DNA from 3 places in the Streptomyces sp. NPDC005402 genome. Region 3 is predicted to be linked to each of the others. Evidence: riboswitches for the same ligand, from Rfam matches in the RefSeq annotation. Region 3 holds a riboswitch; each other region holds the start of a gene.
What was found. Region 3 has a riboswitch for cyclic di-AMP ahead of ABZT02_RS06610 (NlpC/P60 family protein). Riboswitches for the same ligand answer to the same signal wherever they lie in the genome.
Positions count from the first base shown of each region.

Region 1 (9,511 bases), on a different contig from region 3:
GCACCGAGCTGCTGTTCGGCAGCGCACTGCGCCGACTGCGCCGCCGCACGGAGGCACGCGACCGCCTGCACAGCGCCCTGGAGGCCTTCGACCACTTCGGATCTCCGCACTGCGCGGCCCGGGCCCGGGCCGAACTCCGCGCCCTGGGCGCCCCCGCCGCCCCGACGCACGCCGTCGACCCGGCCGCCCGCCTCACCGCCCAGCAGTTGCTGGTCGCCCGCATGGTCGCCGAGGGCGCCACCAACCGCGAGATCGCCGCCCGCCTGGCCCTCAGCCCGCGCACGATCGACCACCATCTGCGGGGCGTCTTCACCCGGTTGGGCATCCGCTCCCGCATCGACCTGGTCCGGCTCATCGCCGAGAGCGAGGTTCCCTAGAGGTCTCTCAGGGCGCCTCGCGCACCCCGAACAGCTCCGCGTCCCACGTCCCGTCCAACCGCGGAGCCAGCCAACCCGGCGCCGCCGCACGGAAGTCGACGGGGGTCAGCCGGCCGGCACCGGCGGGCAGGGCGCCGAGCAGCGGAGCCCCGGACACGTCCGGCAGATCCGCGAGGTTGCAACGCGAGGCGAGGTCAGGGGAGTCGGGCCAGCTGCCGATCACCACCCCCGCCAGGTCGAGCCCACGGCGGCGGAGTTCGCGGGCCGTCAACTCCGTGGTGTTGAGGGTGCCCAGGCCGGCCGTCGCCACGACCAGGACCGGCGCCCGCAGCAGCTCCGCCGCGTCGGCCAGCGTCCCGCCCTCGTCGTCGAAGCGGACGAGCAGCCCGCCCGCCCCCTCCACCAGCACCAGATCGTGCTCGGTGGCCAGTTTGGCGGCGGCCTCGGCGACCTCCCGCGGACGCACCGGCCTGAGAGCCGCCCGCCGGGCGGCCGTCGCCGGGGCCAACGGCTCGGGATAGCGGGCGAGTTCGGCCTTCGTCACACCACCCGCGAGCCGCGCCACCTCGTCGGCGTCCCCGGGCTCGTCCGGCCGTACGCCGGTCTGCGCGGCCTTCAGGACGGCGACCGTCCGTCCGGCGGCGAGCGCGGCGGCGGCGACGGCAGCCGTGGTGACGGTCTTGCCGACCTCCGTGCCCGTTCCCGTGATCACCAGTACCGGCATGTCATCCCTCCCGGGCGGCGGCACCCAGCGCGCGCGCGATCCGTGCCACGTCCTCGTCACCCGTGACGTACGGCGGCATCGTGTAGACGAGGTCGCGGAACGGCCGCAGCCACACGCCCTCGCGCACGGCGGCCTCCGTCGCGGCCTTCATGTCGACGTCGTGGTCCAGCTGCACGACCCCGATGGCGCCGAGAACCCGTACGTCCTTCACACCGGGCAGCGCACGGGCCGGCTCCAGCCCTTCCCGCAGCCCCGCCTCGATCCGTTTGACCTCCGCGAGCCAGTCCTGCCCCAGCAGCAGCCCGATCGACGCGCAGGCCACCGACGCGGCGAGCGGATTGCCCATGAACGTCGGGCCGTGGGCCAGCACCGGCACCTCGCCCCGCGAGATGCCGTCGGCCACGCGAGGCGTGCACAAGGTCGCCGCCATCGTCAGGTAACCGCCGGTCAGCGCCTTGCCCACACACATCACGTCCGGCGTGACCGCCGCGTGCTCCGCCGCGAACAGGGCGCCCGTGCGCCCGAATCCGGTCGCGATCTCGTCGAACACCAGCAGTACGTCGTGCGCGTCGCACGCCTCGCGCAGCACCCGCAGATACGCGGGGGAGTGGAACCGCATCCCACCCGCGCCCTGCACCACCGGCTCCACGATCACAGCGGCCAGCTCGTCCGCGTGCCGCTCGATCGCCGCGCGCAGCCGATCGGCGTACGACTCCTCGAACTCGGCCGGGGGAGCGTCCACGAACACCTGGCGGGGCAGGACCCCGGACCACAGCTCGTGCATCCCGCCCTCGGGGTCGCACACCGACATGGGCTGCCAGGTGTCACCGTGGTAGCCGCCGCGCCAGGTCAGCAGGCGCTGCTTGCCCGGACGGCCCAGCGAGCGCCAGTACTGCAGGCACATCTTGACCGCGACCTCGACCGACACCGACCCCGAGTCGGCGAGGAAGACATGCTCCAGGCCCTCGGGGGACATGTCGACAAGGAGCTTCGCGAGTCGGACGGCGGGCTCGTGGGTGAGCCCGCCGAACATCACATGGCTCATCCGCCCGAGCTGCTCGCGCGCCGCCTCGTTCAGCACCGGGTGGTTGTAGCCGTGGATCGCCGACCACCAGGACGACATGCCGTCGACCAGCTCCGGGCCCTCGGCGAGCCGCAACCGCACCCCGCTCGCCGACTCCACGACGAGCGGGTCGACCCGGCCGGGCATCGGACCGTACGGATGCCACACGTGCCGCCGGTCGAGCGCCAGCAGCTCCGGCACGGGCAGGAGGGGCAGATCAGGCATTGGGCGCGAGGTCCGTTCCGGCACCTCGACGGCGTACGGCGACCAGGTCCGTGCGCGGCTCGCTCACCGTCGGCGCGGCCGGGGCGGCCGTACCGCAGACCCCGCCGCCCTCGTGGGAGCCGCAGTCCGCGCTCTCATGGCAGCCGCCGGTCACCCGGTGCTCCGGCAGCGTCACCTCGCCCGCGCCCTCCACCTCGAACCCTGCGTCCGCGATCATCTCCAGGTCGGCCTTGCCGGCCTGGCCCTCGGTGGTGAGGTAGTCGCCGAGGAAGATCGAGTTGGCCAGGTTGAGGGCGAGGGGCTGCATCGTGCGCAGATGGACCTCGCGGCCGCCCGCGATGCGGACCTCGACGTCCGGACAGACGAAGCGGACCATCGCCAGGATGCGCAGACAGCGCTGCGGGGTGAGGTTCCACTCCTTGGCCAATGGGGTGCCCTCGACAGGGATCAGGAAGTTGACCGGAACCGAGTCGGGGTCCAGCTCGCGCAGCGCGTACACGACGTCGACCAGGTCCTCGTCGCTCTCGCCCATGCCCGCGATCAGGCCCGAGCAGGCGGACAGACCGGCCGCGTGCGCCTTGTTCACGGTGTCGACCCGGTCGGCGTAGGTGTGCGTGGTGGTGATGTCGCCGTAGGTCGACTCGGACGTGTTGAGGTTGTGGTTGTAGGCGTCCGCGCCCGCCTCGCGCAGTCGCTCGGCCTGGCCGTCGGAGAGCAGACCGAGACAGGCGCACACCTCGACGCCCTCGTTCTGCTCCTTGATCGCCTTGATGGTGCCCGCGACCCGGTCCACGTCACGGTCGGTCGGACCGCGCCCGCTGGCCACCAGGCAGACCCGCTTGGCGCCCCCCGCGAGCCCGGCCGCCGCGGCCTGGGAGGCCTGGTCGGGCTTGAGCCAGGTGTACTTCAGGATGCCGGTGTCGGCGCCGAGCCGCTGCGAGCAGTAGGAGCAGTCCTCGGGGCACAGCCCGGACTTCAGGTTGACGAGATAGTTGAGTTTCACCCGACGCCCGAACCAGTGCCGGCGCACCTTTCCGGCCGCGGCCACCACGTCGAGCAGGTCGTCGTCGGAGGTGGCCAGCACGGCCAGCGCCTCCTCGCGGGTCGGCAGCTCGCGCCGAAGCCCCTTGTCCACCAGCGTGTTCAGCAGGTCCATGAGAGCCGATCCTGTCTTACGGACCCGCCCCGGGCCAAGGTAGGGATCGCACAACACACCCGCAGCGACGTGTGGGTATTGCCACACCGTGGGTAGCGTTTGCTGCGACTAGGGTCTGTCCGTTGTCTACAAAAGCCCCGGAGGACCCATGGCGTTCGGCTGGATCGACGAGCAGGCGGCGGCGCGCCGGCGGGCCGGACTCGTACGGACCCTGCGGCCGCGTCCGGCCGACTCGCCGCTGCTGGACCTCGCGAGCAACGACTACCTGGGCCTGGCCCGCCATCCCGAGGTCGTGGCAGGCGCCGCGACGGCCGCGCGGACCTGGGGCGGCGGTGCGACCGGGTCCCGGCTCGTCACCGGCACCACCGAGCTGCACGGCGAACTCGAGCGCGAGCTGGCCGACTTCTGCGGCTTCGAGGCGGCGCTGGTCTTCTCCTCCGGATACGCGGCGAACCTGGCCGCCGTCACCGCGCTCGCCCCGCACGGCTCACTGATCGTCTCCGACGCGGGCAACCACGCCTCCCTCATCGACGGCTGCCGGCTGGCTCGCGGTACGACCCAGGTCGTCGCGCACGCCGACCCGGACGCGGTCCGCAAGGCACTGGGCACGCACGAGGGGCCCGCCCTCGCCGTGTCCGACACGGTCTTCTCGGTCGACGGCGACGCGGCACCGCTGGCCGGCCTCGCCGAGGCATGCCGGGAGCACGGCGCGGGCCTGGTCGTCGACGACGCCCACGGCCTGGGGGTGCTCGGCGCCGGCGGCCGCGGAGCCCCGCACGCGGCGGGACTCGCGGGCGCCGACGACGTGGTCGTCACGGTCACGCTGTCCAAGTCGCTCGGCAGCCAGGGCGGCGCCGTCCTCGGCCCCGCACGGGTGATCGAGCACCTGGTCAACGCGGCACGGACATTCATCTTCGACACCGGTCTGGCCCCCGCGTCGGCGGGAGCCGCCCTCGCGGCCCTGCGACTGCTCGGCCGTGAGCCCGAGCGGGCCGCACGCGCGCGCGAGGTGGCGACCGGACTGCACGCACGTCTGACCGCCGCGGGTCTGGAAGCGGTACGTCCGGACGCCGCGGTGGTCTCGGTGCGCGCACCCTCCCCGGAGGAGGCCCTGCAGTGGGCGGCCGACTGCCGTGCCGCCGGGCTCTTCGTGGGCTGTTTCCGGCCCCCTTCCGTGCCCGACGGCATCTCACGGCTCAGGCTGACCGCCCGCGCGGACCTCTCCGAGGAGCAGATCGAACGCGCTGTACGTGTGATCGGCGGAACACGACCATGAGTCGGCGTGACACGGCCGTGCACCGAACGGACTGAAACGGTCAGAACGCCCGGACGAAGCCCGCCCAGCTCTCGGGGGAGAAGAGCAGCGCGGGTCCGTCCGGATTCTTGGAGTCGCGTACGGCGAGCAGCCCGGCGCACGGCCCGGCCGACGGCCTCGCCGTCTCCACACAGTTGTTCGCCCCAGTGCTGTAGCTGCTGCGCAGCCAGCGCACTTCGGGCAGTCGGGTACTGGAGGTTACGTTCCGAGGCAGTGCAGACATGGTGCCTCCTTACGTGCCGTCACCCATCCCCGCGAGGTAATCCAACGAGTCCTCGGGCGAAAGGGCGTGGATCCGAAGGGTGTTGAAGGCCTCGGTGTAGGCCTGGAGGTCTTCTTTCCGTTCGAGATAGAGGCTACTCGTCAAGTGGTCGAGAACAACCACATCCAGATCAGAAGTGCGCGAAAATGAGAAGATAACGAAAGGCCCGGTGATACCCACATGTGCCCCGGCAGCGAACGGCAGTACCTGCAGCCGCACTTGGGGCAGCCGCGCCGCCTCCAGGAGTCTCTTGCGCTGACGGGCCATCACCTCGGGGCCGCCGACCTCCCGCCGCAGCACCGCCTCGTCCAGGACGGCGCTCAACTCGAGTGGCGGCTGTGCGCGCAGGATGTCCTGACGGGCCAGCCGGACCTCCACCAGGGCGTCGAGACGTTCGTCGTCGAGACCCTCCACCGCGGCCCTGGTCACCGCACGGGCGTACTCGGGCGTCTGGAGCAGGCCGGGCACGACCGAGGTCTCCAGCGTGCGCATCGTGCTCGCCTGGGCCTCCAGACTGATGAAGTCCCGGTATGTCGGCGGCAGGACGCCCCGGTACGCGTGCCACCAGTGGTGCCGGCCGCCGTTCTCGTCGGAACCCGCCAATACCAGCAACAGCTCCCGCAGATTCGCGTCCCCCACGCGGTAGGCGTCGAGCAGTAACCGCACATCGGCCGGTTTCACCCCGCTGGCACCGGTCTCGATGCGGCTCACCTTCGACTGGTGCCAGCCCACGAGCCGGGCCGCCTCGCCGCTGGTGAGCCCCGCACTCGCGCGCAACGCACGCAGTTCGGCGCCCAGTTTCCGCCGGCGCACCGCGGGACCGTGCTGCATGGCGCTACTCCTTACTCCTTACGAGCCGCCCAAATACGGTCTCGCGTCGCAGAGTTCACCGCTTCGAGCGACAGATATATGCACATCTTGGTGGATCGGCACCCGTCACAGCCTCGGTGGTGGCACTCTGGCGATGAACCACCAGTCCGGGACCGTACTCGAACCATCCGCACCGTGTCGGACTCCGGTCCTGTGGGAAAGGGACGACGTCGCCATGGCAGACCACCTGGAAGCATCCGTCACTCTGCCGAGCGAACCCGCCTCGGTCTCCGCGGCCCGCACCTATGTCCTGAGCACACTGGCGGAGTGGGGGCTGCCGCCCACCACGGACGCCGCCGAGACCGTCCGGCTCATCGTCTCCGAACTCGCCACCAACGCCGTACAGCACACCTTCGGGCAGTCACCCACCTTCACGGTGGACCTCGAGCTGGACCGTGACGAACAACTGCGCATCGGCGTCACCGACAGCCACCCCCGCTTCCCCAAGCGTCTGCCCGCCGCGGTCCAGCAGGACAACGGACGGGGGATGGTGATCATCCGCTGGCTCGCCGCCGAGTACGGCGGCAGGCTGAAAGTCAGGCCCACCCGGGAAGGCGGCAAGACCGTCTCCATCGAACTCCCGTGGAAGGTACCGGCGGAGCCGGTCACGGCCGCCGGACAGCAGGAGCCGTAACCCGCCCCACGGGGGACGCGAGGCCGTCGAACCGACGTCAGAGGGAAGCCGAGGCGGCGGTGCGGCCGTTGCGGCAGGGATTCGTCACGAACGCGTGCCCATCCCAAGGCCCCCATCTCAGCCTGCTGGGGGCGGTGGCAGCGTCGGCCGCGGGCGGCTCGGGCCGTAGCCGGGGTCACCGGAGGCGTGTTGACGGTTCTCGGGGTGATGCTCCTGGCCGAGCCGTTGCTCGCGGCCTGATCACCTCGCGCCTCGCCGACGGAGGGGTGGAGTGCGACTGCGCCGCCTTGCGGTCCTCGGCGAGTCCCGCCCGCCGGACCAGTCGGGGGAGCAGGCCCCACAGGCCCAGACACACCAGCAGGGTCGCCGCGCCCGCGGCCACTCCGCCGGCCCGGCCTGTGGTCACGTCCACGACGAGCAGTACGGAGCCGGTGAACGCGAGCACCAGAACCCCCATGCCGACCGTGGCGAGCCGGGAGGAGACCTGCGCGATGCGGGCCTTGGCGCCGCGTTGGAAGAGCGAGTGGTGCAGGGCCGCCGGTGCGGTGAACAGGGCCGCCGCGACGACCGCCAGCAGCAGCGTGGTGACGTACGTGCTGCGCTGGAAGGTGTCGAGGGACGGGAAGCGCTGGGTGAAGGCCAGGGCCAGCAGAAAGGCGAAGAGGATCTGCACCCCGGTCTGGGTGACGCGCAGTTCCTGGAGCAGCTCGCCGAAGTTGCGGTCGGCGCGCTCCAGCGGGGTCTCGTAGCGGGCGGTGCAGGGGCGGTGGTCGGCCATGCGGGCGCGGATAACCAGCTGAGCGCGTGTCACGCGCCCCCGGGAGCCCGAGGGGGCGGCGGGAGGTCAGGTCGCCGCCGCCCCCTCGGGGGCGTCACTTGACCCGGCCGTACCAGACGCTCTTCGTCCAGATCTTCTGCAGCCTCACCACGTCCCCGGTCTTCGGGGCGTGCCAGATCTTTCCCTTCCCGGCGTAGATGCCGACGTGGTAGACGTTCGAACCCGAGTGGAAGAACACCAGGTCGCCGGCCTTGCGGCTGCCCGAGCCGATGTGGCGGGTCTTGTTGTACTGCTGGGCCGCCGTGCGCGGGAGCTTCTTGCCCGCCTTCTTGAACGAGTACAGCGTGAGCCCCGAGCAGTCGAAGCGGCGGGGTCCTGTGGCGCCGTACTTGTACGGCGAGCCCTTCTTGGAGGCCGCTACCTTGAGCGCCTTCGTCGCCGGCGTCGCGGCGGCGGCGTCGGCTGCGACGCCCGGCACCACGACGGAGCCGCCCACGGCGGCGATGGCGAAGGCCGAGGCCGTACCGGCCCGGACCATCAGCGACGGGACACGATTGAGCGCAGTCATGCGCAACCCTTCGTCAGCCGCCTGTGAAGGATGACCTGTCGGATTCGGGCTGGCGAAGTTGCCCGGCCGCTGACGCGGCTTCACCCCAAGGGATGCTCGGCCCGGCCATGGCGTGACCGTTCCGGCGACCCGTCGTGCTTGGGTCCTCCACTCCTGCCGATCCACTCCTGTCGACCGGTCATCCGGGCGGCGGCAGGACTCGGCGTCCGCCCGGATCGCCCCGCCGTTGTGGCGGGGGCTTGTCGTCAGTCAGGGATCTTGGCGCACGGATGTCCCAAAAACCCAATGGAACCGGGGATTTGTGTTGTTACTCACCACTCACCCGTTCGGGTGGACACATGAGCGTTCGAAGAGGCGTCGAGGGGTCCGCTGCCCCCTCGACCAGCACAGGAACTCCTCATCCCCCACCTGAAACACGCGCATTGCGCAACCCGGACGGGCGCGAAAAAGGACTCGCGCCTCCTGCAAACGGCGGTACGTCTTTTGGTCCGTTTCAACCGAGCTCCGGACGCCCCGTCAGACCCGTGGAACGTCCGGAGTCACAGCCGGCGCGTCAATGCGTCAATTGCCGGGTTCGGGCGGCACGGTGACCCTGGCCGTACGCCGCTCTCCGTCCAGGACCCGCAGGGCCCGCGCCAGCGTCGCGGCGTGCAGTTCGCGCTCACCCCGGCCGTGCATCAGCACGAGCGCGTCCCGCAGCTCGGCCGCCCTGCTCACCAGCGCCTGCGCCGCGCGCAGTCCGCCGTAGGTGTCCTCGCGCCGGGCCGGGTTGATCCGGCCCAGCAGGTCGACCACGTCGAGATAACGGTCGATCAGCTCGCCCTCGGCGCGTGTGAGCGCGGGCAGCGGTGGAAGGTCCGGCACCATCGAGGGCTCACCTCGCGCCCGGAGCGGAGTGCGAGGACTTGCGGCTCGGGACGATCGCGTCCACCAGGCCGTAGTCCAGGGCGCCCTGCGCGTCCAGGATCCTGTCCCGCTCGATGTCCGCGCTCACCTGCTCGGAGCTGCGCCCGGTGTGCCGGACCAGCATCTGCTCCAGGCGGCCCCGCACCCGGATCAACTCCTCGGCCTGGATGGCCAGATCGCCGGCCTGCCCCTGCACCGGCTCGCTCAGCGCGGGCTGGTGGATCACCACCCGGGCGCCCGGCAGTACGGACCGCTTGCCCGGGGTGCCCGCCGCCAGCAGCACCGCCGCGGAGGAGCCGGCCTGTCCGAGACACGTCGTCTCCACGTCACAACTGACGTGCTGCATGGTGTCGTAGATCGCCGACATCGCGCTGAACGAGCCGCCGGGGGAGTTGATGTACAGCGCGATGTCCCGGTCCGGGTCCTGGTACTCGAGGTACATGAACTGCGCCATCAGATCGTTCGCCGCGATGTCGTCGATCCGCGTCCCGAGGAAGACGATCCGCTCCTCCAGCAGCTTCGAGTACGGATCCATCGTCTTCTGCCCGAAGCTCGTGCGCTCATGGAACTCGGGCAGGACATGGCGGGCGGTCGGTCGGGTCATGGCGTACCCCTCCTCGCTGCGGACAGCTG
Region 1 is NZ_JBEXFB010000029.1:20,416-29,926, forward strand. It holds gene ABZT02_RS38575 (LuxR C-terminal-related transcriptional regulator) at 1-377, shown strand, start outside; gene bioD (dethiobiotin synthase) at 385-1,101, opposite strand; gene ABZT02_RS38585 (adenosylmethionine--8-amino-7-oxononanoate transaminase) at 1,103-2,389, opposite strand; gene bioB (biotin synthase BioB) at 2,382-3,545, opposite strand; gene ABZT02_RS38595 (8-amino-7-oxononanoate synthase) at 3,694-4,821, shown strand; gene ABZT02_RS38600 (DUF397 domain-containing protein) at 4,862-5,083, opposite strand; gene ABZT02_RS38605 (helix-turn-helix transcriptional regulator) at 5,093-5,953, opposite strand; gene ABZT02_RS38610 (ATP-binding protein) at 6,168-6,626, shown strand; gene ABZT02_RS38615 (DUF6328 family protein) at 6,802-7,404, opposite strand; gene ABZT02_RS38620 (NlpC/P60 family protein) at 7,499-7,972, opposite strand; cyclic di-AMP (ydaO/yuaA leader) riboswitch at 7,976-8,187, opposite strand; gene ABZT02_RS38625 (hypothetical protein) at 8,534-8,839, opposite strand; gene ABZT02_RS38630 (ATP-dependent Clp protease proteolytic subunit) at 8,847-9,482, opposite strand.
Region 1: another riboswitch for cyclic di-AMP. It lies ahead of ABZT02_RS38620 (NlpC/P60 family protein); the one in region 3 lies ahead of ABZT02_RS06610 (NlpC/P60 family protein).

Region 2 (9,511 bases), on a different contig from region 3:
AACGCCCCGTCGGGGCCGGGGTCGCCGACGCCCTCGGTGAAGCTGTCCCCCACCGCCACGTACGACCCGATCACTGAGCTGCTGTCATTCTTCGAATCGTCTGCCACAACCGTGCATGATTCACCTTCGAATGTGACCTACGCGACCGTAGGAAGGACTTGACGGGCGGTGAGATAAGCCACTCCTAAAGTGTTGACCAAACTAGGAATAGGCCTCTCATCAGGAGTGTTCACGCTGCGACCGCCACACCCTGAAGTCGCTGATCCGGAAGTGGCTCCAGGTGGTCCGGAACGCGAAGTGCCCGCTCGTGTAGGGCTCCGGGTCGGTGTAGTCGAAGACGAGCCGCCCGTTGTCCCACCACTGGACCGTGGAGCCGTCGGAGACGATCCGCACCCGGTTCGGCTCGTTGGCGACGAGCAGCGGTTCGGTGTAGTCGTGGATCAGCGGCCGCACACCCGGTTCTCCGACGTATCGGCGCAGCCGTGTCGTGGTGTTGTAGTTGGCCCCGTAACCGGAGTAGTAGGTCTTCAAGTAGTCGTACTCGACGAGCGCTCCGCCCCGACGCGTGGCGAAGAGGTCGTCGGGGGACCGGACGTCGACCGCGTTCCAGAAGTTGTTCAGGTCGGACACCCGGTCGTTGACGCCGCCCGCGGACACGGGCGTCGCGGTGTACTCCAGGACGTACGGCCCTTGGAGCGGCTGCCTGAACCAGATCGTCGCGCCGGCGGGCACGTCGACCTCCAGGACCCCGTGCCGCGCGGTGACCGTTCCGCCCTGCTCCAGCTCGACCACCCAACGGCCGAGGCCATGGCGGAAGTCGTCGTGAGCGATGAGGCGGCGGTGGCGGGGTGAGGCGCTCGCGGTGGCCGCGGGGGCGAGGGCGGCCAGGGCGGCGCCGGCGGCGAGGACTCCGAAGGCTCTACGCGTGGTCGTCATGGCGGACGGTTCCTTCCGTGAAGGGGGTGAACTCCAAAAGCCCTTAGAAAGCGCTTGCGCAGCTACGGAGTTCACTCTGCCCCGCCCCTCGCTCACCTGTCGACGCTCCGAGCAGGCCCGCCACAAGAACGCAACGAAGTGATCATGACGGCGCGGACAGGCACAGTCGATCTCATGCCCTGCGCGGGGAAACACCGAAGGCCGGACCCGGGGATCGGGGTCCGGCCTTCGGTGGCACAGGAGGGCGTCGTCAGCCGACGGCGACGCCCTTGGAGCGGAGGTAGGCGACCGGGTCCACGTCGGAGCCGTAGTCCGGCGTGGTACGGATCTCGAAGTGCAGGTGCGGGCCGGTCACATTGCCCGTCGCGCCGGAGAGGCCGATCTGCTGACCCTCGCTCACGGTCTGGCCGGCCGAGACGGAGAGCTGGGACAGGTGGGCGTACTGCGCGTAGTAGCCGTCGTTCAGCTTGATGACGACCTGGTTGCCGTAGGCGCCGCCCCAGCCCGCGGAGACGACCGTGCCCGCGGCCACGGCCTTGAGCGAGGTGCCGGTAGGGACGACGAAGTCGACGCCGGTGTGGTAGCCGCTGGACCACATGCTGCCCGCGACGCGGTAGCCGGTGCCGATCGTGGCGCCGCTGACCGGGAGGGTGTAGCCGCTGGAGCTGCTGGTCGTGTCGGAGCTCTGGGTGGCGGCCGTCGAGTTCGAGGACGACTTCTTCGGCTCCGCCTTCTCGGTCTTCGCCGAGGACGAGGAGGAGGACCCGGTCTTCGCCGTGCTCGCCTTGGCCTTCTTGCCGATCGAGAGCTTCAGGCCCGGGTGGATCAATGACGGGTCGTCGCCGATGGCCGCACGATTGTCGGCGTAGAGCTTCTTCCAGCCACCGCTGACGTTCTGTTCGTCGGCGATCTTCGAGAGATAGTCGCCGACCCGCACCGAATAGGTGCGCACGGTCGAGGTTTTCGCGCCCTTCTTGGCAGCCGTCTTTTCGGCGGACTTCTCGGCTGCCTTCTGCGTGACCGGAAGCGACTGAACGGCCTTTTCCGACACGGACTGAGGGGTGGCGGCGTGAGCGCCGGTGGCCCCCATGAGCGGCAGCGCGAGCGCGGCTCCTCCGGTGCCGGCGACGGCGATCGAGCGGGCGAAGCGCTGGGTCTTCGGGCGGCGGTGCTTACCCTTCGCGGGCATGACGAATTCCTCTCCGGCGCCTGCGAGGTGAGCTGTCGGGTGCGGGCTGGAGATGCCCGGCCGCGCCGAGACGCGACTAAACCCCAAGCCGTTCCGGAGACCGGAACAGGCGGAAATACCTGTGGGTCCCCCGCTCCTGCCGTGCACGGGTGAGTGAGTGTGGGGAATCCGTTCGGCGGCAGGATTGGGCGTCCGACCGGATCGGTGGCGAACGTAAACGAGCAAGACGCAAAGGGACAAGCGAGAGGTTGCCTGTATATGCGTTTCTCTTGATCCCGTACGAGAATTACCCGTCACCCTGCGTGAATCGGACGCCCTTCATCCATCCAATTCCCCTTGACCGGCCTGCGAATTACGTGAACATGACGGGCGACACACCGTCACCGATATGACGCTCCTCACGTCACGAATTCACAGGCCCCCTCATCCCGGAAGGAGTGGGAAGGAATCTATCAATTCGGACAGAAGCCCTAGATGCGACGCAGTCGGATAACCGTCGCATCAAGGTCTCCCCGCAAACCGGTACGAAGTCCGTGATGCAGCAATACGGCACCTCGGTGAACTTCGCCCGTTTCGGGGCATTCATACGATGCCGTCGGGTCGAGTCCCCGCAGCCGCAGCGAGGGGACGGGCTCGCCGTACTTCTGCGCCTGAAGCCAGGCGAGGACGACGGTCTCGTCCCCGAGGACGTACTGCACCGCGCTCAGCCCGCCCTGTGGAGGCCGCAGCCGGTAGAGGTCGCCGCGCTGCACCAGGGGCCGGATCTTCTTGTAGAGATCCACCCACCGACCCGCCTCGGCGAGTTCGTCCTCGGTCCACTCCGAGAGGTCACCGCCGACTCCGAGCACCCCGGCCATCGCGCTCACGAACCGGAACCGCAGCGAGCTCACCCGGCCGTTGAGCTGGATGTTGGGACTGTCGGTGACCCAGGCGGCCATCACGCGCGCGGGGTGGATCTGGCTGAAGCCGTACTGAATGGCGAGCCGGTCGAGGGGGTCGGTGTTGTCCGAGGTCCACACCTGGTCGGTACGGCTGAGCACCCCGAGGTCGATCCGGCCACCACCCCCCGAGCAGGACTCGAAGGCCACGCCCGGGTGAGCCTCCCGCAACCGGTCCAGGAGGGCGTAGAAGCCGCGCACATGGTCGACCCACAGGCGCTGCGGGTACAGCTCGCCGGGCCAGCCCGCGTCGGTGAAGCAGCGGTTGAAGTCCCACTTCACATAGTCGATCGGGGCCGCGGAGAGCAGGGCGTCGAGCTGCTCCCACAGGTACTCCTGGACATCCTCGCGCGCGAGGTTCAGTACGAGTTGATTGCGGAACTCGGTCCGCTTTCGCCCCGTTTGGTACTGCACCCAGTCGGGGTGGGCTCGGTACAGCTCGCTGTCCGGGTTGATCATCTCCGGCTCGACCCAGATGCCGAACTGCATGCCGAGCGCGCGCACGTAGTCACCGAGCGGCTTGAGGCCGGAGGGGAAACGGTCGGGGTTGGGCGCCCAGTCGCCGAGCCCGGCCCGGTCGCTGGTGCGGGCACCGAACCAGCCGTCGTCGACCACGAACAGCTCGACGCCCATCGCCGCGGCCCGCCGGGCGAGGGTGCGCTGCTGCTCCTCGGAGATGTCGAAGTTCGTGGCCTCCCAGGAGTTGAACAGCACGGGCCGGTCCTGTTCCGCGTCCGGGATGACGTACGCCCGCTGGTAGGCGTGCCAGGCGCGGCTCGCGCCGCCGAAGCCGCCGTCGCTCCAGAGACCGGCGAAGAGGGGCGTCGTGAAGGACTCCCCGGCCGCCAGCCGGAGCAGACCCGAGTCGTCGTAGCCGGCGCCGCCGGTGATCTGCACGCGCGCGTCGGGCAGTTGCGCCACGGCGATCCGCCAGGACCCCGACCAGCCGAGGGCGACACCGTAGACCTCGCCCCGCTCCTCGGTGGCATCGGTGTCGAGCGCGACCCACGGCAGGTGCTGATGCCCGGTGTGGCCGCGGCGGCTGCCGATGACCTTCTCGCCGTAGGTGAGGGGGGTCTGGGTGAGCAGGGACTCGGCGGCCCAGCGGCCGTGCAGCTGGGACAGCCGCCAGCCGTCCTCGCGGTCGGGCAGCGTCCAGGTGGCGGAGTCGGCGCGCAGCAGCTCGACCGGGGCCGGCCCCTGGTTGTCCAGGGTCACCCAGCGCTCCAGGATGTCGTCGCGCATCCGGTAGTGCAGCGTGATGGCCAGCCCGCCGTCGCGGAACCGCAGCCGCAGCTCGTCGCCCTCGGTGTCGTACGCCTCGAAGCTCCACTCGGTGCCGCGCCGCTCGTCGGTGCGCACGGACAGGGCGGGCCGGGTGAAGCGGGGCCCGCCCTCGACGGGGTACTCCTCGCGTCCGTCGAGCGGGGACTCGAAGGGCCAGTACTCGGGCAGTGGACGCACGGCGAGGGCCTCGGCGTCGGCCAGGGCGATCCTCGGACCCCAGTGCAGGTGCAGCAGCTCGTCCTCGGCGGTGAGGTGCAGGGCATAGCTGCTGGCCGGCCCGGACAGAATCCACGTACGGCCGTTCTCGGCGATCTCCAGCATGGTGTCCCTCACAGAGTCGAACAGGTGCCAACAGGTGCACTCAGGCCCCAACATCATCAACGGCCTACAGCCCTGGCTGCAACGGCTGTGGACAAGTCGTTGTCGGCCCTGTGGACAACTCATTGCCCCAGGAATCCATGTCGTATCGTCGAGAGCGTGCCCCGTCGACGAGCCGCGTCGGCGGAGCCCGGCTGGGAGGAGCCCCCGTGACGCAGCAGATCCCGTCGACCGAACCCGAACTGGCAGGTGTCCGCAACTTCCGCGATGTGGGCGGACTGCCGACGGCGGACGGGCGGCGGGTGCGGTACGGAGTGCTGTTCCGCAGCGGTCACCTCGCGCACGCGACCGAGGACGACGCGGCCTTCCTGGCCTCCCTCGGGCTGCACACGATCTTCGACTTCCGCAATGCGGCGGACCAGAAGCTGGAGGGCCCGGACGTCGACCTGCCGGGCGTCACCAATGTGAACCTGCCGCTGAGCGACCCGGCGGAGGGCACCTGGTTCTGGAAGATGGTCCGTGACGGCGACATAGAGCAGCTGCGCGAGCTCCTCGGTGACGGCAAGGCCGCGCAGCGCATGATCGACTCCTATCGCACGATGGTCAAGGAGCGCACCGCCGAGCACTCCGAGGTGCTGCGCTCCCTCGCCGAGGACAGCGTGCCCGCCCTCATGCACTGCGCGGCCGGCAAGGACCGCGCGGGTCTGTCCATCGCCGTGACCCTGCTCGCCCTGGGGGTGGAGCGCGAGGCCATCGTCGCCGACTACCTGGAGTCGAACGCCAGGCACCGCCGCTACAAGGTCCGCCGCACCAGTACCGCCGCCGACGCCTACTCCCCCGAGGTCATGGAGCTGCTCAGCCCGTTGTTCGAGGCGCGCGCCGAGTATCTGACGGCGGCCTTCGAGACGATCGAGGAGACGTGGGGCGGCGTCGAGGCGTATCTGGAGGAGGGCCTCGGCCTGACTCCCGAGATCCGTGAGCGGCTGCGGGAGCGCCTGCTCGACTGAGCCGTACGGCCGCTACCGGACGCTTGCCCGCGCTCCACCCTTCAGGGGGGAGGTGTAGGGCATCCTGCCGGGAGGACGGCAGTGGTATGGCCAAGACCGCCTCGTCCGGACGACCAAGTTGTCGGTTCTACCGCCGGACGGGTGGGAAGTGACGCCTGTGGAGGCCCCTGTGAGACCGAGCCCCTCGAAGACCCGCAAGGGCCGGTGAAGCGGGAACCCGCGGTGGTACCGCGTAGCGGTGCGGACCGGAATCGCCTGCCCTCGGGCCGGCGAGGGCGTCACTGCCCGGCTCCCACCTCGAAGAGGAAGTAGATGAAGGCCGCGAAGACGTGGCCGACCGCGAGGTAGATGATCAGGCGCACCCACAGGGCGCGGGGGAACTTCTCCTCCATGTCACTCATGACGTCTCTCCAGGGGTGGGGCCCAGGCACAGCGTGGCCGTGGGACTCTGCAACAAGGTGTGGACGAACAGGAGCTCGACGCCGTCGGGATCCTGGGCGGCGATGCGGTGCGGGGTCAGCGAGTCGAAGTGCGCGCTGTCGCCCGGGCCGAGCCGGTGCGTGCTGTCCCCGAGGCGGAGCCGGAGCCGCCCCTTGAGGACGTACAGCCATTCCTCGCCGGGATGCACCCGCACGATGTCGCCCTGGGAGCCGTGCGGCACCTGCACGCGCAGGGCCTGCATCCCACGGCCGGCCGCGCCCGCCTGGAAGTACGTCCAGCCGCCCGCCACGGTCGGTTCCATGTCGGTGGCGCGCACCACGGCGTCCCGGTCGGCGGCCGTTTCGCCGAGAAGTTCGGAGACCGTCGTACCGTAGATACGGGCCAGCGCGAGCAGCATCGGCAGTGAGGGCTGGCGCTGACCGGTCTCCAGCCGGGAGAGGTGGGCGGGCGACAGCCCCGCGGCACCGGCCGCCGCCTCCAGGGTGAGGGAGGCGCGACGGCGCAGCGCGCGAAGCTGGGGAGCCACCGAGGGCAGCTCCGTGAAGGCTTCCGGGGAGGTCATGCCTCCATTGAGCCGGAGATTTGCCTCTGCGGCAATTTTCTTGCCTCAGAGGCAAAAGCCTCCCGGGTGGGCGGCTACCGGTTGGCCACCGCCTGCTTCACCAGCGTCTTGCCGAAGTCCCACATGAGCCCGCCACCGCTGTGCGCGTCGTCCATGACGTCGGTGAAGGCGTCGACGAACCGGTCCACCTCCTTCTCCCCGACGACGAGCGGCGGGATGAGCTTGATGACCTCCAGGTGGTCGCCGGAGACCTGGGTGAGGATCCGGTGCCGCTGGAGGAGGGGGACGACGACCATCTGCGCGAACAGGCCCTTGCGCGCGGCCTGGAGCATGGTCCAGCGACTGCGCAGCTTGAGCGACTTCGGCCTGCCGAACTCGATGCCGATCATCAGGCCCCGGCCGCGGACGTCGGCGAGCAGCTCGTACTTGTCGATCAGTGCCGCGAGCCGGGATCTGAGCAGGTCGCCGGTGGCGCGGGCGTTCGCGACGATCTGCTCGTTCTCCATGACCGACAGGACGGCGAGCCCGGCCGCCATCGCCTGGGCGTTGGAGCCGAAGCTCGCCGAGTGCACCAGCACCCGGTCCATCGACGAGTAGACCTTCTTGAAGATCCAGTCCTTGCCGAGGGTGGCGCCTACCGGGACATAGCCACCGGAGAGCGCCTTGGCCACGCACACCAGGTCGGGCTCGACCCCGTCGTCGTGCTGGTAGGCGTAGAAGTCCCCGGTCCGGCCGAGCCCGGTCTGCACCTCGTCGGCGATGAGCAGCGCCTTGTGCTTGCGCAGCAGCTCCTGCGCCGACCGAAGGTACCCTGGCGGCGCCTCGTGCACCCCCTTGCCCTGGATCGGTTCGACGACCAGGGCGGCGACGTCGCCCTTCTTCAACTCCCCGGCCAGGGCGTCGAGATCGCCGAGGGGTACGGCGGTGTCGGGCAGCAGGGGCGCGAATCCGTCCCGGAAGCCGGACTCGCCGTTGACCGAGAGGGAGCCCGTGGTCAGCCCGTGGAAGGCGTGGTCGCAGTACAGGACGCGGGGCTTCCCGGTCGCGTACCGGGCGAACTTCAGCGCGGTCTCCACCGCCTCGGTGCCGCTGTTGCCGAAGAACACTCGGTCCAGGTGCGGGCTGAAGGTGAGCAGCTTCTCCGCGAGCAGCCCGGGCAGCGGTTGGCAGTCGAAGCGGGTGAGGTCGGCGAGAGAGGCGTCGAGGACGTCGTGCAGTGCCTTGCGGACGACGGGGTGGTGGCGCCCCAGGCCCATCACCCCGAACCCGGCGAGCATGTCCAGGTAGTCGTTGCCGTCCGCGTCCCAGAAGTAGGCGCCCTCTCCGCGCTCGTAGACCTTGTCGAAGCCGATGGTGTGCAGCATGCGCGGCAGCTGGTGGTTCAGGTACCTGCCGTGCAGCTCGTAGCGCTCGGCTCCGCGCTCGGCCAGGAGTCTGCCGAGGTCGAACTCCGTGGTCATTCAGCTGTCTCCTTGACTTCGACCTGCGCCTTCACGGCCAGGCTCGCGCTGATCCGTCCGGCGACCTCGACCGGCGTGAGGCCGATGTCGGCGAGCACCTCGCCCCGCTTGGCGTGCGCGAGGAACTGCTCCGGGATCCCGAACCGCCGTACGGGCACATCGACTTCGGCGTCCCCGAGCGCCAGCGCCACCGCGGCCCCGACCCCGGCGGCCCGGCTGTTGTCCTCGACGACGGCGACCAGCCGGTGTTCCGCGGCGAGGCCGGGCAGCGCGGGATCGACGGGCTTGACCCAACGGGGGTCCACGACCGTGCAGTTGATGCCCCGCGCTTCCAGCAGCTCGGCGGCCTGGAGGCAGACGGTGGCCATCACGCCGACGGCGACCAGGAGAACGTCCGGCGCGTCCGCGGAACGGTGCAGGACGTCCAGGCCGCCCACCCGGTCGATCGCCGGAACCGCCGGCCCGACCGACTCCTTCGGGAACCGCACCAGGGTAGGCGCGTCGTCCACGGCGACCGCCTCCCGCAGCTGCGCCCGCAGCTGGTCGGCGTCGCGGGGAGCGGCGATCCTCAGTCCGGGCACGACCTGGAGGATCGACATGTCCCACATACCGTTGTGGGAGGCCCCGTCGACACCCGTCACACCCGCCCGGTCCAGGACGAACGTGACCCCGCACCGGTGCAGGGCGACGTCCATCAGGAGCTGGTCGAAGGCCCGGTTCAGGAAGGTGGCGTACACGGCGACGACCGGGTGCAGGCCACCGGTGGCGAGACCGGCAGCGGAGACCGCCGCGTGCTGCTCGGCGATGCCGACGTCCCACACCCGGTCCGGGAAACGCGCTGCGAACTTCCCAAGGCCCACCGGGTGCAGCATGGCCGCCGTGATCGCCACGACGTCCTCCCGTTCCTCCCCGATCGCGGCGATCTCGTCGCCGAACACCGAGGTCCAGGAGGGCCCGTTGGACGGGGCGAGCGGCTCGCAGGTCAGGGGGTCCATCACACCGACGGTGTGGAAGTGGTCCTCCTCATGGGCGAGGGCGGGCTCGTAACCGCGCCCCTTCTCCGTCAGGCAGTGCACGAGCACCGGTCCGTGGAAGCGTTTCGCCCGCCTCAGCGCCGACTCGACGGCCCCGATGTCATGTCCGTCGATCGGGCCGACGTACTTCAGCCCGAGATCCTCGAACATGCCCTGCGGCGCGAAGGCGTCCTTGAAGCCCTTCTTCGCGCCGTGCAGGGACTCGTAGACGGTGCTGCCGACCAGCGGGGTCTTGAGGAGTACGTCCTTCCCCCAGGCCAGCACCTTCTCGTAGCCGTCGGTCGTGCGCAGGGTGGCCAGGTGGTTGGCGAGGCCGCCGATGGTCGGCGAGTACGACCG
Region 2 is NZ_JBEXFB010000008.1:306,875-316,385, forward strand. It holds gene ABZT02_RS18500 (SGNH/GDSL hydrolase family protein) at 1-74, opposite strand, end outside; gene ABZT02_RS18505 (DUF6250 domain-containing protein) at 220-936, opposite strand; gene ABZT02_RS18510 (LysM peptidoglycan-binding domain-containing M23 family metallopeptidase) at 1,187-2,125, opposite strand; cyclic di-AMP (ydaO/yuaA leader) riboswitch at 2,130-2,287, opposite strand; gene ABZT02_RS18515 (alpha-galactosidase) at 2,596-4,671, opposite strand; gene ABZT02_RS18520 (tyrosine-protein phosphatase) at 4,878-5,675, shown strand; gene ABZT02_RS18525 (DUF6126 family protein) at 5,954-6,076, opposite strand; gene ABZT02_RS18530 (XRE family transcriptional regulator) at 6,073-6,678, opposite strand; gene ABZT02_RS18535 (aspartate aminotransferase family protein) at 6,753-8,138, opposite strand; gene dxs (1-deoxy-D-xylulose-5-phosphate synthase) at 8,135-9,511, opposite strand, start outside.
Region 2: another riboswitch for cyclic di-AMP. It lies ahead of ABZT02_RS18510 (LysM peptidoglycan-binding domain-containing M23 family metallopeptidase); the one in region 3 lies ahead of ABZT02_RS06610 (NlpC/P60 family protein).

Region 3 (9,511 bases):
GCCTCCATGAAGCGACTGCGTCCATTCCTACCGACTAGTACCGCACAGACCGGGAATGTGAACGAACGTTATCGCCACCATCTCGCGCCGGGCAGTTTCGCAGTGGACACCGAGGGGGAAATCACATGGTGGGACACGTTCGGGAGCCGCAACGAGGTCGCCGCACCGCCGCGCCGCAGGACGCGCGCCACGGTGGTGCGGCGCGCCGGCGACGGCACGAAGGGCACGTAGGACAGGTAAGGCACGACAGCGGGGAGCCTCGTCGCCACACCGGCAGGGCCACTCGTCACGTCACCGGCGCACCATCAGCACCGCGAGTACCATCGGCACCACCGATACGACCGGGACAAGCACCGGCACCGTCGGCATCGCCCGCACCACCGGTTCCGTCAGCTCCGCCGGTCCACCCGGCAGCCCCGGAACCGGGCGCCGACCGCCGCACCCACCCCCCGTGCCCCACTCGCGCCACGCAGGCGTCGACCACGACCTTCGCCGGGACTCCCCATGAGCGCACACGGGGGACGGAGCCGTCCTCCCGTGTGCCGACAGGAGGTCGGCCATGAAGGTCACCAAGGCGGCGCTGCCCCTGCTCCCGCTGTGCGAGCGGCTGCTCCCCGGCCGGCTGGCGGGACTGTCCCTGGCCCTCCTGAAGGCGACCGCGCTCGAGATCGCGATCCTCGCGGGGCACCTCCTCCTGTACCCGTCCGGCATCACCCAGGAGCGTCGCTCCCCCCTGCCCCCGCTCCCCGGCCCGGAGGACGGCGCCGCACAGCTGCCGACGGAGGCCAAGCCCCCGGTCGTCCTGCTGCACGGCTTCATCGACAACCGCTCGGTCTTCGTGCTCCTGCGCCGCAGCCTCGCCCAGCACGGCAGGCAGCAGATCGAATCACTCAATTACTCCCCCCTGACCTGCGACATCCGGGCCGCCGCGGAGCTGCTCGGCCGGCACATAGAGGGAATCTGCGAGCGCACGGGCAGCGAACGGGTGGACGTCGTCGGGCACAGCCTCGGCGGCCTGATCGCGCGGTACTACGTGCAGCGGCTCGGCGGCGACACCCGGGTCCGCACGCTGGTGACACTCGGCACCCCGCACTCCGGCACCCGGGTGGTGCCGCTGGCGAACGCGCACCCGATCGTGCGCCAGATGCGCCCCGGCTCGAAGTTGCTCGAGGAGCTCACTCGGCCGGCCCCGGGCTGCCGTACGCACTTCGTCAGTTTCTGGAGCGACCTCGACCACCTGATGGACCCGCTGGAGACCGCCTGCATCGACCATGAGGACCTGATGGCGGAGAACGTCCAGGTGAGCGGGATCGGACATCTCGCCCTGCCCGTGCACCCCGCCGTCGCGACCGGCATACGGCAGGTGCTCGACACCGCGCGCCCCGGGGAGGAGACGGCCGACCGCGCGGGCGGACTGACCGTGGCGTAACGGTCGTATCGGTCACCGGATCCGAGCCGCCGACAGCTCGTCCCACAGGCCGCCGACAGCGCGTCGACAGTCACCGAACCGCGGAACGACATCGAACAACCTTCGAACACAGGGCCAAGGTCCCGCCCGCGGTCCCCCGAAACACGGCCGAATGCCCGTTTCCTGCGCGCCTAAAACCAGTTGAAGATTGTCGCGCCCGCGTACCGCCGGGTACAGTCGCCGCACTGCTCTGGCAGCCCCTGTTGTCGAGGCGAAAGAGAAGTTGGTGAACGACCGTCACCCGTCGGGGACCATGACCACCCCGGCCCCGGCCTCCGACGCCGAATCGTCGCACTACGCGTCGTACGGCACCCAGGAGGCCCAGTACGGCGACCTCACCACGTACGGCGGCTATGACGCCACCGGTTTCGACGCCACCGGCGCGACCGGCGCGCACGCCACCGGCACCTTCGAGGCCGACCCGCTCTTCGGCGACATGCCGGGCGACGACACCGGTTCGTACGACGCCTCGACGTGGACCACGGGCGGTCACCGGACCCTGAACTACGACATGTACGCGGCCCAGCACCACGCCGCCTACGACACCGGCGCGTACGACGCCACACAGTGGGGTGCCGACCACCAGCAGCTCGCCGCGATCCCGCCGCAGGCCGGCAGCCCCGATCACAGCGGCCAGTGGGACGCGAGTTCCTGGCACCAGCCGGACCAGTCCGCGGGCCCCGCCGACCAGACCCAGCACTGGGAATGGGGCACGCAGACCTTCGACACCGGCGCGTACGACGCCACGCAGTGGAACTCCGACGGCACCGCGGCCGACCCGCAGCAGACGGCCGGCTTCGAGCAGGCCGGGTACGACGAGAGCCACGCGTACGACGAGGCGAATCCTTACGGCGACGACTACGCCGAACACACCTCGCACGACGGCGAGTCGGACGCCGGCGTCATCACCGCCACCGGCGAGATGCCCGCCGTCCACGACACCGACGCCCCGCTCCTGGACGATCAGGAAGAGGTCCCCGCGGCCCCGGCCGCCGCCCCCGGCTCCCGCGTCGCCGCGCGCAACGCCAACCGCTCCCGCCGCCGCACGCCCGCCAGGCGCTCCGCGCTGCTGACGATCGCCGTCCCCTCGGCGTGTGTCATGGGTGTCGCCGGAATCGCCGCCGCCTCGGTGGGCACGCTGACCGGCGACGACCAGGACACCTCGACGACCCTCGCGGACACGACCGCCGTCCACCCGGCCGCCGCGAACAACAAGTTGGACACCCAGCTCGAGAGCCTCTCGGCCGGCGCCGACGACTTCGCCGACCGGGCCAGCCGCACCCAGGAACGCATCGACCTCAAGGCCCAGCAGGTGGCCGAGAAGAGGAAGGCGGCGGAGGAGGCGGCCCGCAAGGAGCGGCTGCGCCCGAAGTCCGCGCTTCCGGTCGCGCAGCGGGGTCTCAGCGCGTACTTCGGCCAGTCCGGCATCAACTGGATGTCCGTCCACACCGGCATCGACTTCCCGGTGTCGTACGGCACGACGGTGATGGCCGCGACCGACGGCACCGTCCGGACGCAATGGAACAGCGCGTACGGCAACATGATGGTCGTGACGGCGAAGGACGGCACGGAGACGTGGTACTGCCACCTCTCCAGCTACCGCGTCGCCTCCGGTACCACGGTCAAGGCCGGCGACCCGATCGCGTACTCCGGAAACTCCGGCAACTCGACCGGACCCCACCTGCACTTCGAGGTGCACCCGGCGGGCGGTTCGGCCATAGACCCGTTGCCGTGGCTGCGCAGCCACGGGCTGGACCCGACGTAACCCTGCGGGCCCAGCCCCCTTCCGGAGCTACAGCTTCTCCACCGGCGCGTACCGCAGCAGCAGCCGCTTCGGCTTCGCTTCCCCGAAGTCGATCGTCGCCTCGGCGTTCGCGCCCGTGCCCTTCACGCCGACCACCGTGCCGAGCCCGAACTGGTCGTGGGTGACACGGTCGCCGACGGCCAGGGCCACCACCGGCTTCTCCGAGGTCCTGCGCGTCGCGAAGCCGGACGCGCCCGACGCCGAGGAGCGGGAACGGGACGACGACAGCGACGCGGCGACCCCGGAGACCGGCCCCGCGGGAGCGCCAACGGCCCCCGTGCGCTTCCAGTCGACGTGCTGCGCCGGGATCTCCTCCAGGAACCGGGAGGGCGGGTTGTACGACGGCTGCCCCCACGCGCTGCGCAGGGAGGACCGGGTCAGATACAGCCGCTCACGCGCGCGCGTGATGCCGACGTACGCCAGGCGACGCTCCTCCTCCAGTTCCTTGGTCTGGCCGAGGGCGCGCATGTGCGGGAAGACGCCGTCCTCCATGCCGGTGAGGAAGACGACCGGGAACTCCAGGCCCTTGGCGGTGTGCAGGGTCATCAGGGTGATGACGCCGGAGCCGTCCTCGTCCTCGTCGGGGATCTGGTCGGAGTCGGCGACGAGTGCGACCCGCTCCAGGAATTGGGAGAGCGAACCGGGCTCCTCACCCTCGCCCGACTCCTGCTCGAACTCCAGGGCCACGGCGGCGAGTTCCTGGAGGTTCTCGATGCGGGTCTCGTCCTGCGGGTCGGTGGATGCCTGCAACTCGGCGAGGTAGCCGGTGCGTTCGAGGACCGCTTCCAGGACGGTCGCCGGGCCGGCGCCGGACTCGACGATCGTACGGAGCTCCTCCATCAGCACGTTGAACCGCTTCACGGCGTTGGTGGAGCGCGCGGCCATGCCGTACGCCTCGTCGACGCGCTTGAGGGCCTGCGGGAAGCTGATCTTCTCGCGCTGGGACAGCGCGTCGATCATCGCCTCGGCGCGGTCACCGATGCCGCGCTTGGGGACGTTCAGGATGCGCCGCAGGGGCACGGAGTCCTCGGGGTTGGCGAGGACGCGCAGGTAGGCCAGGACGTCCCGGACCTCCTTGCGCTCGTAGAAGCGGACCCCGCCGACGACCTTGTAGGGCAGGCCGACGCGGATGAAGACTTCTTCGAAGACACGGGACTGGGCGTTGGTGCGGTAGAAGACGGCGACATCGCCGGCCTTCGCGTCGCCCGCGTCCGTGAGGCGGTCTATCTCGTCGGCGACGAACTGCGCCTCGTCGTGCTCGGTGTCGGCGACATAGCCGGTGATGCGCGCGCCCGCGCCCGCGTTGGTCCACAGGTTCTTGGGGCGGCGGGACTCGTTGCGCTCGATGACGGCGTTGGCGGCGGTGAGGATCGTCTGGGTGGAGCGGTAGTTCTGCTCCAGGAGGATCGTCGTCGCGTCCGGGTAGTCCTCCTCGAACTGGAGGATGTTGCGGATGGTCGCGCCGCGGAAGGCGTAGATCGACTGGTCGGCGTCACCGACGACACACAGCTCGGCGGGCGGCAGGTCCTGCTCGCTCGGCGGTACGTCCACCTGGTGCTCGGAGGTCCCGACCAGCTCCCTGACCAGCGCGTACTGTGCGTGGTTGGTGTCCTGGTACTCGTCGACGAGGACGTGCCGGAAGCGGCGGCGGTAGTGCTCGGAGACATCGGGGAACGCCCGGAGCAGGTTGACCGTCGTCATGATCAGGTCGTCGAAGTCGAGGGCGTTCGCCTCGCGGAGGCGCGACTGGTACATGGCGTAGGCCTGGGCGAGGGTCTTCTCGAAGCCGTCGGTGGCCTGGGCCGCGAAGTCCTCCTCGTCGATCAGCTCGTTCTTCAGGTTGCTGATCTTGGCGCTGAAGGACTTCGGCGGGTACCGCTTGGGGTCGAGGTCCAGGTCGCGGCAGACCAGGGCCATGAGCCGCTTGGAGTCGGCGGCGTCGTAGATCGAGAAGGACGAGGTGAACCCGAGCTTCTTCGACTCCCGCCGCAGGATCCGCACGCACGCGCTGTGGAAGGTCATGACCCACATGGCGTTCGCGCGCGGGCCGACGAGCTGCTCGACGCGCTCCTTCATCTCGCCCGCGGCCTTGTTGGTGAAGGTGATCGCGAGGATCTGGCCCGGGTGGACGTTGCGCTCGCCGAGGAGGTGGGCGATGCGGTGGGTGAGCACCCGGGTCTTGCCGGAGCCGGCGCCGGCCACGATGAGCAGCGGGGAGCCGGAGTGCACGACGGCCGCGCGCTGGTTCTCGTTCAGCCCCTCCAGGAGCGCGGCCGGGTCCACCACGGGGCGCGGGGCGCCGTCGCGGTAGTAGGCGTCCCGGTCCGGGGGCACGTCGAACTTCCCACCGAACAGGTCGTCCGGAACCTGCTCCGGTACGTGCTCGTCCTCGGGCGGCGGCGGGGGTTCCTCCCCGTGCCCGCGAGGGGCCTGGAGGTCCGCCAGGAAGCTGTCGTCAAAGAGGCTGCTCATCGCTCTCCGAGTCTAGGGCTCCCCACTGACAGCCCGCCGCCGCCCCGAGAACATCCACCCGTACCGGAACCCGATGATCTTCCGGACCTGCCCTCCGGGCGCCCTCCCGTGCTCCTCTGCCGACGTCGACGCCCGCCGGGAGCGGCGCCCGCAGGATCGCGCACCTGCCGTGCGAGACCTTCGTCACCGCACGGGCGCACCCCCGGGCGGCCGTCGGAGCCGAGCGCCGGAACGTCCGGACGGGCCGGTTCTCGCCCGGGCCCGCAAGACCATGAACGGCCGCGCCGCGCCTTGCCGTGCGGCGGGACGACGACCAGGTTGTCCCCGACCAGGCCCCCGGCCGCATCCGCGACGACCGTACGGCCGCCGGGGAGGGCGAGGGCGCCCAAGTCGGCCCAAAAAGGCGATCGGACGGGGGCACTGCAACAGAAAGGCGAACAAACCATGGCAGATCACACCGAATTGGCCACGCGGAGCGCCCCCTGGGACGAAGGTCACGAAAATGTATCGGGCATATCGAACATCAACCTTCACAGGGGCCACACCAGTTGGCTACCGTTCCGGGCAGGCCGTACGACCCCCTCCGGCGAACCTCGCCGGGCCGCACGGCCCCCGCCGAGTCCGCAGCGCCGCCGCGCGCCCGGAGCCGGGGACCCACCGAACCCGGGGTGAATCGGCCCACTCCCGCGACGGGAGCGCCGTAGGGCAACCCTTCCCGCCCGAACCCGACAGCTAACCCGGTAGGCGGAGCATCGGAAGGAGTCGCCTCCCTTGGCGTCGCACCGCAAGTCGCGTCCCGTCGGTACGCGCGTGGCAGGTATACGGACCCCGGCCCTCGCTACGGCCGCCCTCACCTCCGTGGCCCTGCTGTCCCAGTCGGCGAACGCCGCGCCGGCCGATGACAAGCCGAGTCTCGAAGAGGTCGAGAAGAAGGTCGACGACCTCTACCGCCAGGCCGAGTCGGCGACCGACGGCTACAACGCGGCGAAGGAGAAGACGGCCAAGCAGCGCAAGCAGGTCGACACGCTCCTCGACGACGTCGCCCAGCGCACCCAGAAGCTCAACGAGGCGCGGGAGGAACTCGGTGCCTTCGCCGCGGCCCAGTACCGCACCGGCGCCGCCGCGCCCGACACAGCGACCTTCCTGCTCGCCGACACCCCGCAGGACTACTTCGACCAGACGCAGCTGATGGGCCGCTTGACGAGCCGTCAGAAGGGCGCGGTCGACGACTTCGTCTCCGAGCAGTCCGCGACGATGAAGAAGCGCCAGGAGGCCTCCCGGAGCCTTCAGACGCTCAGCGAGACGCAGAGCGACCTGAAGACCGCCAAGGCGACCGTCCAGAAGAAGCTCGCCGACGCGCGCGAGCTGTTGTCGGAGCTGACGGCCCAGGAGAAGGCGCGTCTCGCGGCGATCCAGAAGCGCGAGCAGCAGGAGGCGGCCCGCAAGGCGGCGGAGCTGGCGCGGCAGCAGGCGGCGGCGGAGAAGGCCGCGCAGGAGGCCACACAGCAGGCCACGGCCCCGCAGCAGAGCACGTCGCCGGCGACCGACTCCTCGTACGCCACCAGGGCCGCCAAGGCCCTCGCCTTCGCCCGCGCACAGGTCGGCAAGCCGTACGTCTGGGGCGCCACCGGCCCCGACTCCTACGACTGCTCGGGGCTCACCCAGGCCGCCTGGAAGGCCGCCGGCGTTGACCTGCCCCGCGTCACCTACGACCAGGTCAACGCCGGCACCACGGTCTCCCTGGCCGACGCCCAACCCGGTGACCTGGTGTTCTTCTACGACGACATCAGCCACGTCGGCCTCTACATCGGCAACGGCATGATGATCCACGCCCCGAAGCCGGGCGCGTACGTCCGCGAGGAGTCGATCTACTACGACGGCGAGTCGGGCATCCACAGCGTGGTCCGCCCGGCCTGAGTCCTCGACACCGTGAGGCGGGCTCGTCTTGAAGAGCCCGCACTCGCGTGCATTTCCCCCCGCGCGCGTGCGCGCCCCACTCGCACGGCACGGGGAGCTTCCTAGCATCGACACATGTCCGGTACCTCCCCCCACTCCCCCCTGCGCGTCTGGTGGACGCGGCGCCCGCCCGCGGCCGGGGCCGCGGTGCTGGCAACGGGCATCGTGTCGGTCGGGCTCCTTCTGACCGGTCACGAGACGCTGTCCCGGATCGCCCTGGTGATCGGCTGCGTGGCCTGGCTGGGGCTGGCCGCCGAATTCGCCGTACGACTGGTGCGGGATCGCGCGCGATGGGTCGCGGACGCGGGGACACCGGGCGCCCTGACGGCCGTGGCGGCGACCACCGTCCTCGGCGCCCGGTTCTCCGCACTCGGCCGGCAGACCCTCGCAGAGGCGCTGCTGGCCCTGTCCGCGCTGCTGTGGCCGGTGCTGCTCGTGCTCGCCGTACGGCACTGGAGGCGGCGGATGCCCGGCGGAGTGTTTCTGTGCTGCGTGGCCACCCAGGGCCTCGCGGTCCTCGGCGCCACGCTGGCCGCGGCCGAGTCGGCGGCATGGCCGGCGCACACGGCGCTCGTGCTGTTCTGGCTCGGCCTGGTCCTCTACGGCGTCGCGCTCTACCACTTCGACCTGCGCCAGGTGCTGGAGGGAGCGGGCGACCAGTGGATCGCGGGCGGCGCGCTCGCCATCTCTGCGCTCGCCGGCTCGAAGCTGATCACCGCGGACAGCGCGCGCCTGAACCTGTGGAACGACGACGACCACGGCGTCCTGCGCGCGGTGACCGTCGCTCTGCTGGTGCTCGGCCTGGCCTGGTACGCCGTCCTGCTGGTGGCCGAGTTCGTACGGCCGCGCCTGCGCTACGACGTGCGCCGCTGGGCCACCGTGTTCCCGATGGGCATGGCCGCGGTGGCGACCCTGTCGGTCTCCGCCGCCGTGGACGTCCCGTGGCTGCGGACGCCGGGTGAGGTGCTGCTGTGGATCTCCGTGGCGGCCTGGCTGGCCGTCGCGGCGGGGGCGGTCGGCTCCGCCCGTGCCGCCGTCAGGTCCACAGCACCGCGATGAAGATGTTGGCCGTGGTCAGCGCGCCGACCAGGCCGAACAGGCTCTTGTCCACCTTCTCGTCGTCCCGCTTCACATAGACGAGGCCGAGGATCACGATCAGCAGGGCCAGTTTCACGCCGATCTTGATGTTGTTGACGTGCTGGTCGTCGGCCTGGTTGAGGCCGACCAGGATCACCCCGGTGACCAGCATCGTCGCGGCGCCGTGCAGCATCGCGGGGACGAACCGGGCGGTGCCCCGGCCCATCGCCTTCATTTGGGTGAGGAAGCCGCCGAGGAGCGAGGCGATGCCGATGATGTGCAGGCCGACGAAGAGATGGATGAGTACGTCCATGAGGCCGGAGCCTATTCCGGGGCGTCAGGGCGACGCGCACCGGCCCCTTGAGCGGTCCGGAGCATGAGCGGTCTGGAGTGTGAGCGGTCTGGAGCAAAGGTTGCATATATGCGGCCCATAGCACTCCCCGCCCGTCGTGGATCCCGGAACTCCGACTTCGGTCAGCGCACCGCGCGAAGTCGACGGCGGCACCCCGGGATCACGGTCACCTTCGGTCACCCGGCGGTCCCCTGGCGGCACTTCCGCACAACGCGTTACCTCCCGGACACGGTCAGGTTTAGCGTCCTCCACCAGGTGACCGGCTCCCCACCGCCGCCCGGGCCAGGGGCGGCAGTCGGCCACCACCGCCGAGAAGGTCCGGCGGCGGCCCGCTCCCCCTGTGCAGGCCGTCGCCGGACGCGCACACCGCCCCGCGCGGTCG
Region 3 is NZ_JBEXFB010000003.1:162,256-171,766, forward strand. It holds gene ABZT02_RS06590 (hypothetical protein) at 58-231, shown strand; gene ABZT02_RS06595 (alpha/beta fold hydrolase) at 560-1,429, shown strand; gene ABZT02_RS06600 (M23 family metallopeptidase) at 1,722-3,233, shown strand; gene pcrA (DNA helicase PcrA) at 3,261-5,744, opposite strand; cyclic di-AMP (ydaO/yuaA leader) riboswitch at 6,362-6,508, shown strand; gene ABZT02_RS06610 (NlpC/P60 family protein) at 6,516-7,661, shown strand; gene ABZT02_RS06615 (tellurite resistance/C4-dicarboxylate transporter family protein) at 7,776-8,759, shown strand; gene ABZT02_RS06620 (hypothetical protein) at 8,737-9,090, opposite strand.